One region of the Bacillus cereus group sp. RP37 genome, then DNA from elsewhere that is predicted to be linked to it. Evidence: riboswitches for the same ligand, from Rfam matches in the RefSeq annotation. Region 1 holds a riboswitch; the other holds the start of a gene.

Region 1 (5,561 bases):
TTAAATGAAAAATATTCATATATATATGAAGCATATGGAATAGAGTTAGTTGTAAGCGGCGTATTAGGTAGAAATATTGCAATACATAATGAGGAAGGTTTGTCTATTCATCATTTATTAAAGTATGGTGGCGGTAGCGCTGCAATTGAAGAATATATTGAACATTATCCGGAGGAACGAGCGACAGATAACATAAGTGGTACTGTACTAGTAGAATCAACCATTACAAATCTTAAAGATGGAAATCCAGGGAAACAATATATAAAACAAGCGATTGAGAAACAAATGGATATAGTAGCAATTTCAAAAGGCGCACTCGTTACAAACTGGAGAGAAATAAATGAAGCGGCAAAAATCGCAAATGTACGAATTCGATATAGTGGTGCAACTGCGGCCGCATTACCGACGCTTGATATTGGTCAATTTAGTTTAGCTGGTTGCCATATTGAAAAAATAGAAGGAATATTAAACGGGACTACAAATTATATTCTTTCGAAAATGAATGAGGAGGATATTACGTTTGAAGAAGCACTGAAAGAAGCACAAAGTAAAGGAATTGCTGAAACGAACGCAATATTAGATGTAAGTGGTTCTGATAGTGCGTGTAAATTGATACTTTTGACAAACAGTTTAATGGGAACAGAGAATACACTTGCCGATATACATATAAAAGGAATCGAACAGGTTACAAAACAACAAATTCGAAAAGCTAAAGAACATAATAAATATATTAAATTAATAGCTTCAGCATATAAGGATAAGGATGGTAAAGTGGCTCTTCATGTGGAACCACACGAAATAGATAAAGATCATCCGCTAGCAAATGTAAATGGGACAGAAAAAGGGATTACGTTCTTTACAGATACGATGGGACAAGTTACTACAATTGGTGGTGCTTCTAATCCACGCGGAGCCGCAGCAGCAGCTTTAAAAGATATAATTAACTTATATCGTAAAGATTTGTCACGTATTAACGGGTAGTAAAATTATCAATTGGTGAAGGGTAATAATCAATGGTCGGGACGAATCACCATTGATTAAAGTTTCACTTTATAAAACCGTACCGCCCTTAATAAAAAATACATATGTAGTGGACCTTTTGAGAATGAAATTAATATGCAAAAATAATTGCAGGGGGTAAGGATTTGTTTAAAGATTTTAAAGTTGTCAAAGATCGTCCCGTTTATATTCAATTGAAAGATTATTTAAAAAAGATGATTATGAAAGGGCACTTGCTCGGGGAACAAAAAATACCTTCAACGAGGGAACTAAGTGAATTATTAAGTGTGAGCAGAAATACTGTACTCGCTGCCTATGCAGATTTAGAGCAAGAAGGACTCATTTATGCAGTTAAAGGAAAAGGGAATTTTGTTGCGAAGGTTGATATTTCAAACACTTCGTCTGTTGAAATAGATTGGAAAAATAAACTTAATACAGTTACCTTATTAGCGGATGAATTAGATTTAATGAAACATGGTGTTCGCTGGGAAAAAGGAATGATTGTTTTTAACAGCATCGCTCCAGATGAAAAGCTATTTGATGTGGAAAATTTCAAAAGAGCTTTTCTTACTCGTATGTCCATTGAAGGTGATGTCGTATTAAACTACGGTTACGCAAAAGGGTATAGACCGCTAATGAATTATCTACTTCATTATATGGAAATGAAAGGTGTAGATATTTCAAATAAAGATATTTTAATTACAAATGGATTTACAGAAGGATTAGACATTGTACTATCCTCGTTATCGAAGAAGTCAGGGCGGGTTATTTGTGAGAATCCGACTCATCATGCTGCACTAAAGCTTTTCCGTTTACATGGACTTGAAGTGCATGGAATTAATATGAATGAAGATGGCATTGATACGAACGAAGTTGAAAAAAGCTTGCGTGAAAAAGAGTTTGATTTTGCGTATTTAATTCCTTCCTATCATAATCCAACCGGCATTGTTACGAGTTCGGAGAAAAGAACGGAACTGATGAGATTATTTTCAAAATATAAGATTCCTATTATAGAAGATGGATTTAATGAAGAGCTACGTTATTCAGGATCACATTTAGCACCATTATTAACTTTTGCTGGCGCTGGTAATAATGTGATTTATATTAGTAGCTTTTCAAAGGTACTTTTCCCTGGTTTACGTGTAGGCTGGATCATTGCAGATAAAGAACTGATTCATTATTTAGAAAGTGTAAAAAGAGCAAGAACAATTCACACATCTACTTTAGATCAAGCTGTTCTGTTTCAATATTTACATGAAGGATATTTTGAAAAATATTTAAAAAAGGCAAGATCTGTTTATAAGAAAAAATATGAGTTAGCTGTTAGGGCGTGTAACGAGTACATTCCGTTTCAAAGAATGACCGGTGATGGTGGACTTCATTTATTTATAGAGTTAGAAGAAAAAATTCATGCCCGTACTCTTTTGCAAAAGTGTTATGAGCAGGGGGTTACATTTTCTCCTGGAGATGTTTTTTATTCTAATGGAGAAGGAACGAACACTTTTCGATTAGGATTTTCACGTTTGAAAGAAGAAGAAATTGTTCGGGGAATCAAAATAATCGGTGATACAATAAAAAATGAAATTTGGAGTTGAGGAAATGAGAATTGGCGTTATTATGGGAGGAGTATCCTCTGAAAAACAAGTATCAATTATGACTGGAAATGAAATGATTGCACATTTAGATAAAAGTAAGTATGACATTGTTCCAATTACGTTAAACGAAAAAATGGATTTAATCGAAAAAGCGAAAGACATTGATTTTGCGCTGCTTGCATTACACGGAAAATACGGAGAAGATGGGACTGTTCAAGGAACGCTTGAAAGTTTAGGTATTCCTTATAGCGGGAGCAATATGTTATCTAGCGGTATATGTATGGACAAAAACATTTCGAAAAAGATTTTACGTTATGAAGGAATAGAAACACCAGATTGGATTGAACTTACAAAAATGGAGGATCTAAATCTTGATGAATTAGATAAGTTAGGATTTCCGTTAGTGGTAAAACCAAACTCTGGTGGCTCGAGTGTCGGGGTAAAGATTGTATATGATAAAGACGAATTAATTTCAATGCTGGAAACTGTGTTCGAATGGGATTCTGAAGTAGTAATAGAGAAGTATATAAAAGGTGACGAGATTACATGTTCCATTTTTGATGGAAAACAGTTACCCATCATTTCAATTCGACATGCGGCGGAGTTCTTTGATTACAATGCGAAATATGATGATGCTGGTACTATTGAAGAAGTTATTGAACTTCCAGCTGAATTGAAAGAACGTGTAAACGAAGCGTCACTGGCTTGCTATAAAGCATTAAAATGTAGTGTTTATGCAAGGGTTGATATGATGGTGAAAGACGGTATTCCATATGTAATGGAGGTTAATACATTACCAGGGATGACACAAGCAAGTCTATTACCAAAAAGTGCAGATGCAGCGGGAATTAATTATAGCAAACTATTAGATATGATTATTGAAACTTCATTAAGAGTAAGGGAAGAAGAAGGGTTTTAAGTAGCAGTATCATGAATACTTTTGACAGTAACATGAAGTATGTTATGATGAATACAATACGAAAATTAAATATTTATCCACTAGGGGGGCCTATTATAGGCTGAGATCAAATGGGAATTTGAGACTCTTAGTACCTGATCTGGTTAATGCCAGCGTAGGGAAGTGGGAAAGACATTGCTATTTCATGAATAAATACTGTCAATTTCACTTTCTTTACGCCTGTAAAGAAAGTTTTTTTATTTTACAGATTTAATAATTGTGGGTAAATACTTAAATTTTATACATTATGGGAGGGATTTAAATGAAATTTTCACAATCATTACGTCAAGAAGTAGATTCAATTTGGGAAGCTAGTTTTCATCACCCTTTTGTAAAACAACTTGGTGAAGGAACGTTAGATTTAGCTAGTTTTCGCTATTATGTGCTGCAAGATTCATATTATTTGAGTCATTTTGCTAGAGTACAAACTTTAGGAGCTGCAAAAGCACTGGAATTAGAAACGACAGCTCGTATGGCACATCATGCTCAAAATACATACGAGGCGGAATTATCTTTACATGAGAATTTTGCGAAGAAACTAGGGATAACTCAAGAAGAAAAAGATAGTTTTATCCCTGCTCCAACTGCATACGCTTATACTTCACATATGTATCGTGCTGCGTATGAAGGACATTTAGGCGATATCATTGCAGCAATTTTACCTTGCTATTGGTTGTATTATGAAATTGGTGAGCGTTTAAAAGAGTGTCAGCCAGAAGAACCAATTTATAACGAATGGATTTCTGCTTATGGATCTGATTGGTTCCGTACGCTAGTTGAAGAGCAAATTACAAGATTAGATACTATCGCTGAAAACGTAACAGAGTCTGACCGTAAGCGAATGAAACAGCATTTCATTATTAGCAGTCAATATGAATATTCATTTTGGGAAATGGCTTATACTTTAGAAAAGTGGCCAGTGAATACAGAAGTAAAAGATGTAATCGGATAAAGAATGGAAGTAATGTTATAGATAGGTATGGATAATACCTATCTATATATTTTTTCTTGTCAGATTTGCGTAAAGTCGATAGTGCTGCGGATATAGCAAAATGGCATATCGATAAGTTAGTTAATTTAATTTTCTACGCATTAACTGGATAAACTTCTGCGACTTTTATTTTACAATCAAACTTCGTTACTGCTCCAACTTCAGATGCACAACGTAATGGAATGAAATTCTACCTTGAACGTAAAGATTGGTGGTTTGAAGTTAAACAAGAAAGAAATCGGCTCTGTTAACTGTAACGGAGTTGTTTTTTCTTGCAGGAATTTCTAAATCATTATGGAATGCTGTTAATACAATATGTAAATATGCATATTGTATCTTTTGGAGTTCTTGATGTGTTAAAATTAAATATATAGATGCATAAATGAAAAAGAAGCAAAAGTAGGAATATCCAATGAATTTTGAGAGGTGTTACATGTTTACAAATAAGAAATTAATTCGATTTGGTCTATCGTTGTTTGTATTTTTAGGGATAATTAATTTTACGATTAGTTATTTTCAAACATATCTTGAAACAGCAGCAAATATTAAATGGGTAGTTCCAGAAATTTGGAAAACTATTTTGATAGATGTTCCTCAAGGTATACTTGTTCTTTTAGGCGCAATTGCTTTATATGATTTCACAAAAGAGGTATCACAAAAAGACGCATCAATCTAAGTGCGTCTTTTTTCAATTTTTTTAATTAGCAATTTCATGGAGAGCTTGCTGGAAAAGTAGAATGAAAAGCCCTAATCAGGGCTTTTTTTGTAGGAATTTCTTCACCGTCATTGAATTCCGTAACTAGTAGTTTTTTTGATGATACGACGGACGAGATTTTTTATTCTGCTAGTGTGAAGTATATAAAAGGTTAGGAATATCAGATGGTACGCTCAGTAAGTATATGGGAGTGTTATAACGAGAGGTATTTACAGTACAGAAAAATCTAAGCGGCAGACGGGAATACATAGGATACGGCATCATGGTTATTGAGAAATGAATTGAAATTAGTAAGCATGAAGA
Region 2 (5,561 bases), 2.1 Mb from region 1:
TGGTCTTGACCAATGCTCTTTTCATTGGTCTTTTTTTTATTTGTAAACAAATGAGAACTGTTATCAGTTGCTGGTAAGGTTTATATTTTAATAGTTTTCCTTTATATTAAGTTAATTAAGAAAGGTGATGTTGATGAAAAAATATTGGCACAAGCTATCATTTCTTCAAAAGAATGTATTGTTAACTGTGTTAGTTATTTTGACGCTTGTTGGTACTATGGGAGCGTTAAGTTTTAACATGTTTCAAAATAGCATGATGTCTATATTTGAAAGGCATTCTTTTGAAACAGGAGATACGGTATTACATAAATTAGACGAAGAAATAGTGAGAGATGTTACAAAAGATCCAGTGGCACAAAGAGAAAAGAGAGAGAAGTTAACAGAGAAATTAGATGAAGCAACGGAAGAGTTGAATAGTGTTGGACAAACCTATATTGTTGGAGCAAAAGAAAATGAAAAAGGTGAATTACTAATCGTTGATTTGTCTACAGGGTTAGCAAATGTTGTTGAAGTAAGGCCGGGAGAATATTATAAACAACCAGATCTTTGGATGAAAGCATATGATAAAGTAATGAGCACGAAAAAAGCAAATATGACAGAAGTATATGAAGACGCATTAGGAACGTGGGTAACGATATTAGAGCCAATTAAAGATGGAGAAGATAATATTGTGGCACTTGTTGCAGCTGATGTAGATGCCTCTATTGTTCCTAGTACAAAGGAAAAGTTCATTATACAAGGTTTAATGTTTATTTGCATTTCTGTTTTAATTGCAACTTTTATTCAATTCTTAATTGTACGTAACGCACTTGCTCCATTGCGAGATTTACGTGAAGGATTGCGCAAAGTCGGTGAAGGTGATTTAAGTATTAAATTAGAGGAAAGGCCAGATGATATAGGTATTATTAATGCGTATTTTAATAGTACCATCGAGAAGTTTAAAGGAATTATAGATAAAGTGAAGCAGACAGCAGAACAGGTTTCCTCATCTTCACAAGAATTGTCAGTGAGTACGAAAGAGAATAGCATGGCAGTCCAAGGAATCGTAAGTTCTATGGTTGAGTTAAGAGCTGGCGCTCAGTCACAAGAAACTTCAGGACCAAAGTATTTAGGTATTGTATATGAAATGGAAGATAAGATGGAAGAGATAAATAATGCTGCAAAACAAATGGCGAAAGAGTCTGAAGGTATGGAGCATCAATCGGTAAAAGGAAATGGTGTTATTGAACAGACGATTAATCAAATGAACATAATACAAAATGCAGTACAAGATTTATCTTCTACTATTTATTCTTTGGAAACAAGATCAAAAGAAATTAGTGATATTGTAACAGTAATTACCGGTATTTCAAATCAAACCAATTCGCTAGCTTTAAATGCTTTTATTGAAGCTTCACGTGCTGAGGAAACCGGAAATGGATTTGTCGTTGTTGCAGATGAAGTGCGTAAATTAGCAGAGCAGACGGAAGTATCAGCAAAAGATATAGCGAAATTAATAGGGGAAACACAAGTTGAAACGGAAGAAGCTGTTGTTTCAATGCAAAATACTTTAAAAGAAGTAGAATCTGGAATGAAACTTGTTGAAAGTAGTGGTGCTTTCTTTGGGGAAATTTCAAAATCAGCACAATCTGTTACAAATCAAGTTAGAGTTGTTTCTAGCAATTCAAGTGATATATTGCAAAATAGCCAAAATATTGTTCGTGTTGTAAATGAACTATCGCTTATCGCAAATACGTATGCGAATAGTAGTAGTAATGTTGAAGAAAGTATGAAAGAACAGGAAATGTCTGTACAAGATATTGCTGAATTAGCCAGTTCTTTAAGCTGGCTTTCACAGGAGTTACAAGAGTTAATTGGGGAATTCAAAAGTTAAATGAAGTGATTATATGTGCTTTTGTTTGTTCAATAAAATAAATCATGCTACAATGAAAACGAATTAAGGACCGGGGAGCCAATTGGCTGAGAGGATGTAAACAAACATCGACCCTCAACCTGATCTGGATAATGCCAGCGTAGGGAGTTACTTAAAGTGATGTAGCATATGTTATTCTATAATAACTTGCATACAAGGCTTTCCTACGCAGTAGGAAAGCCTTTTCTTGTTTTAATATTTCATTTTATAAGGGGGATTTTACTATGTCACAACAAGTTACAATTTCATTTTCAGTAGTACCACAAGCGAAGAACAAAGATGTGTATTCTGTTGTTGATAAAGCAATTGAGGTTGTACAACAATCGGGAGTTCGTTATGAAGTAGGGGCAATGGAAACAACACTGGAAGGAGAATTAGATGTACTTCTTGACGTCATTAAACGTGCGCAACAAGCTTGTGTGGATGCTGGTGCAGAAGAAGTGATTACTTCTATTAAAATCCATTATCGTCCAAGCACTGGTGTAACGATAGATGAAAAGGTTTGGAAGTACCGTGATGAATATGCAAAACCAGAAGCAATCTAAAATAATTACAACAATTTGGCTTATCCTTCTCATTGCGATATGGGAAGGATCTGTTTCATTATTTAAAATTGAACCGTGGATTTTACCGAAGCCTTCTGCCATTGTTCAAGAATTAATTGGAATGAAAGATTTACTATTACCGAATACGATACAAACGTTACAAGAGGTTATAATTGGACTATTTTTTGCAATTTTAATTGGGACAAGTATTGCAATTATTATGGACGTTATCCCTTTATTTCGTATTTTAATAAATCCGTTGCTTGTTATTTCGCAAACGATTCCAATCGTTGTACTTGCACCGTTATTTATTATTTGGTTTGGATATGGAATGCTACCGAAAGTAATGGTAGTAATACTCGTTTGTTTCTTTCCGATTGCGCTTAGCATTTTAGAAGGTTTTCAAACGGTAGATAAAAATATGTTGAAGTTGTTGCAAACGATGAAGGCAACGAAATGGCAAGTTTACCAGAAAGTAAAGTTTCCAGCAGTGCTTCCATACTTTTTCTCCGGTTTAAAAATTGCAGTTACATATAGCGTAATGGGAGCGATTATTGGAGAATGGCTCGGTGCAAGCGAAGGGTTAGGAGTTATGCTTACGAGGGCTACAAAATCTTTTTTAACTGCCCGGGTATTTGGTGTTGCAGCAATTATCGTCATGGTGACATTATGTCTGTATTTTATCGTGGAGTTTATGGCAAGAATAACAGCACCATGGATATATAGAAAGGACGGCAGAAAATGAAAAAAGGTTTAAAAGTTATGTTGGCTGCCTTATTAGCAGTAGGTGTGGCTGGATGTAATCCGGCGAAGAAAGAAGAAAGTGTAAGTAAAGATCAAAAAGTAAAAGTAGTATTAGATTGGTTCCCGAATACGAATCATACTGGTTTATATGTAGCGCAAGCGAAAGATTATTATAAAAAGAAAGGCTTAGATGTAGAAATTATTCAGCCTGGTGACAATGTAACAGCAGAGCAAATGATAGCTTCAGGAAAAGCTGACTTCGCAATAAGCGCACAAGAAAATGTAACGTTGGCTCGGGTGGAAGGTATTCCTGTTGTATCTGTAGGAGCGATTATTCAGCATAACACTTCAGCTTTTGCGTCACTTAAGAAAGATAACATGACTTCACCGAAAAATTTTGAAGGCAAACGTTACGGAGGCTGGGGAGGACCAGCAGAAGAAGCGACGTTGAAGACAATTATGGAGAAACATCAAGCTGATTTTAATAAAGTCGAAAAAATCATTTTAGGACAAACAGATTTCTTTAAATCAATTGGCCGTGATGCTGATTTTGAATGGATTTATTACGGCTGGGATGGTATTGAAGCGAAGCGTCAAGGAAAAGAGTTAAATACAATTATGGTGAAAGACTTAGACCCAGCGCTTGATTTCTATAGTCCTGTTATTATTACGAGTGAAAAACATACGAAGCAAGATAAAGACTTTGTGAAAAAGTTTATGAGTGCAACGACGGAAGGTTATAATTTTGCAATTAAAGAACCGAAAGAAGCTGCTGATATTTTAATTAAAGCTGTTCCAGATGTGAATAAAGACTTAGTACAAGAAAGTCAAAAGTGGTTAAGTACGAAGTATCAAGATGATGCAAAAGCATGGGGAGTACAGAAGGAAGAAGTTTGGACGAATTACATGAATTTCTTATATGATAACAAAGTTATTAAGAAGAAAATTGATGTAAAAGATGCCTTTACAAATGAGTTCCTTCCAAATGAAAAATGAGTGGATTACAAATAAAAGATATTGTGAAATCTTTCGATGGAAAGAATGTATTAGCAAATATTAGTGCTTCTATACGAGAGGGAGAATTCGTTTCCTTTGTAGGCCCAAGTGGTTGTGGGAAAAGCACATTATTAAATATGATTGCAAATGTTGAAAATCCAACAAGTGGGAATGTAACGTATAAGGATAAGTACGTACAAGAGCAAGATGTTGTAAGTTATATGCCACAGCAGGATTTATTACTACCTTGGCGATCAGCTTTGCAAAATATAGTTCTTCCATTGGAAATCGAAGGTAAACCGAAAAAACAAAGGCTGACAGAGGGAATGGAAGCATTAAAGCAGTTTGAACTAGATGAATATGCAGACCATTATCCAGATGAGTTATCTGGTGGTATGCGTCAAAGAATTAGTTTTTTGCGCACATATTTATGTGAAAAGCCAATTATGCTACTTGATGAGCCTTTTGGGAAATTAGATGCCTTTACAAAAATGGAAGTACATAGCTGGCTTTTAAACTCTTGGCACCAAGAGAAGCAAACAATCGTTATGGTTACACACGACCTAGATGAGGCGATTTTACTTTCAGATCGCGTATTTATTTTATCTCAAAGACCAGCATCAATAGTTGGTGAGGTACAAGTGAAATTACCTAGACCGAGAACGATGGATATGTTAACATCACTTGAGTTAAAGAAGGATAAGGAAGAAATTCTGAGAGTATTAGCTCCTTATATGAAAAAATAGAAAAAGCCTTTTAACAGTTTTTTGTATAATTACTGTTGAGAGGTTTTTTTATATAGGAGGAGAAAGATGAAATCTATAGAAAAAATAGTGAATTCATTAACGATGGACAATCTTGAAGAAGGAACAAAAGAAAAAATAGAGAATAGAATATAACAGAGTAGTTTATACTCTTAATATAACAAATGTTAAAGGAGTGAAAGGATAAAATGACTTTATCAACTGTTCTTCAAATGGTTTTAGCTTGATACGGGAGAAGTCTGCCTATTTTTTAAAATTAAGCTAAATTGAAGACAGCAGGTAAAGAACCTTAATCCTTTTTTACGATAATATGTAATGGGTAAGGTGTATTCACCTTACCCATTTTTTATATATACAATTAAATAAGGCTTTATACTGTTGTTCTCTCTATTTAGCTTATGAAGAAGTATAAGTAGAGGAGAGAAAAAATGAGTATATTAACAGTAGAAAATGTAAGTCATTCGTATGGTGAGAAAACTATTTTATATAATGCGTGTTTTCAGCTATTAAAGGGCGAGCATGTTGGGTTAGTAGGTAAAAATGGAATTGGGAAATCAACATTGTTAAGGATTTTAACAGGAGAACTTATACATGACGATG

What was found. Region 1 has a riboswitch for thiamine pyrophosphate ahead of tenA (thiaminase II). Riboswitches for the same ligand answer to the same signal wherever they lie in the genome.
Positions count from the first base shown of each region.
Region 2: another riboswitch for thiamine pyrophosphate. It lies ahead of QCI44_RS26150 (MTH1187 family thiamine-binding protein); the one in region 1 lies ahead of tenA (thiaminase II).

Region 1 covers NZ_JARVHP010000001.1:2,887,475-2,893,035, reverse strand. The annotation lists gene QCI44_RS15495 (homoserine dehydrogenase) at 1-981, shown strand, start outside; gene pdxR (MocR-like pyridoxine biosynthesis transcription factor PdxR) at 1,146-2,594, shown strand; gene ddlB (D-alanine--D-alanine ligase) at 2,599-3,513, shown strand; TPP riboswitch at 3,586-3,691, shown strand; gene tenA (thiaminase II) at 3,815-4,504, shown strand; partial or broken gene QCI44_RS15475 (N-acetylmuramoyl-L-alanine amidase C-terminal domain-containing protein) at 4,660-4,794, shown strand; gene QCI44_RS15470 (DUF3937 family protein) at 4,956-5,219, shown strand; partial or broken gene QCI44_RS15465 (hypothetical protein) at 5,330-5,535, shown strand.
Region 2 covers NZ_JARVHP010000001.1:4,963,228-4,968,788, reverse strand. The annotation lists gene QCI44_RS26155 (methyl-accepting chemotaxis protein) at 134-1,873, shown strand; TPP riboswitch at 1,935-2,036, shown strand; gene QCI44_RS26150 (MTH1187 family thiamine-binding protein) at 2,137-2,457, shown strand; gene QCI44_RS26145 (ABC transporter permease) at 2,429-3,202, shown strand; gene QCI44_RS26140 (ABC transporter substrate-binding protein) at 3,199-4,197, shown strand; gene QCI44_RS26135 (ABC transporter ATP-binding protein) at 4,194-4,943, shown strand; gene QCI44_RS26130 (ABC-F family ATP-binding cassette domain-containing protein) at 5,390-5,561, shown strand, end outside.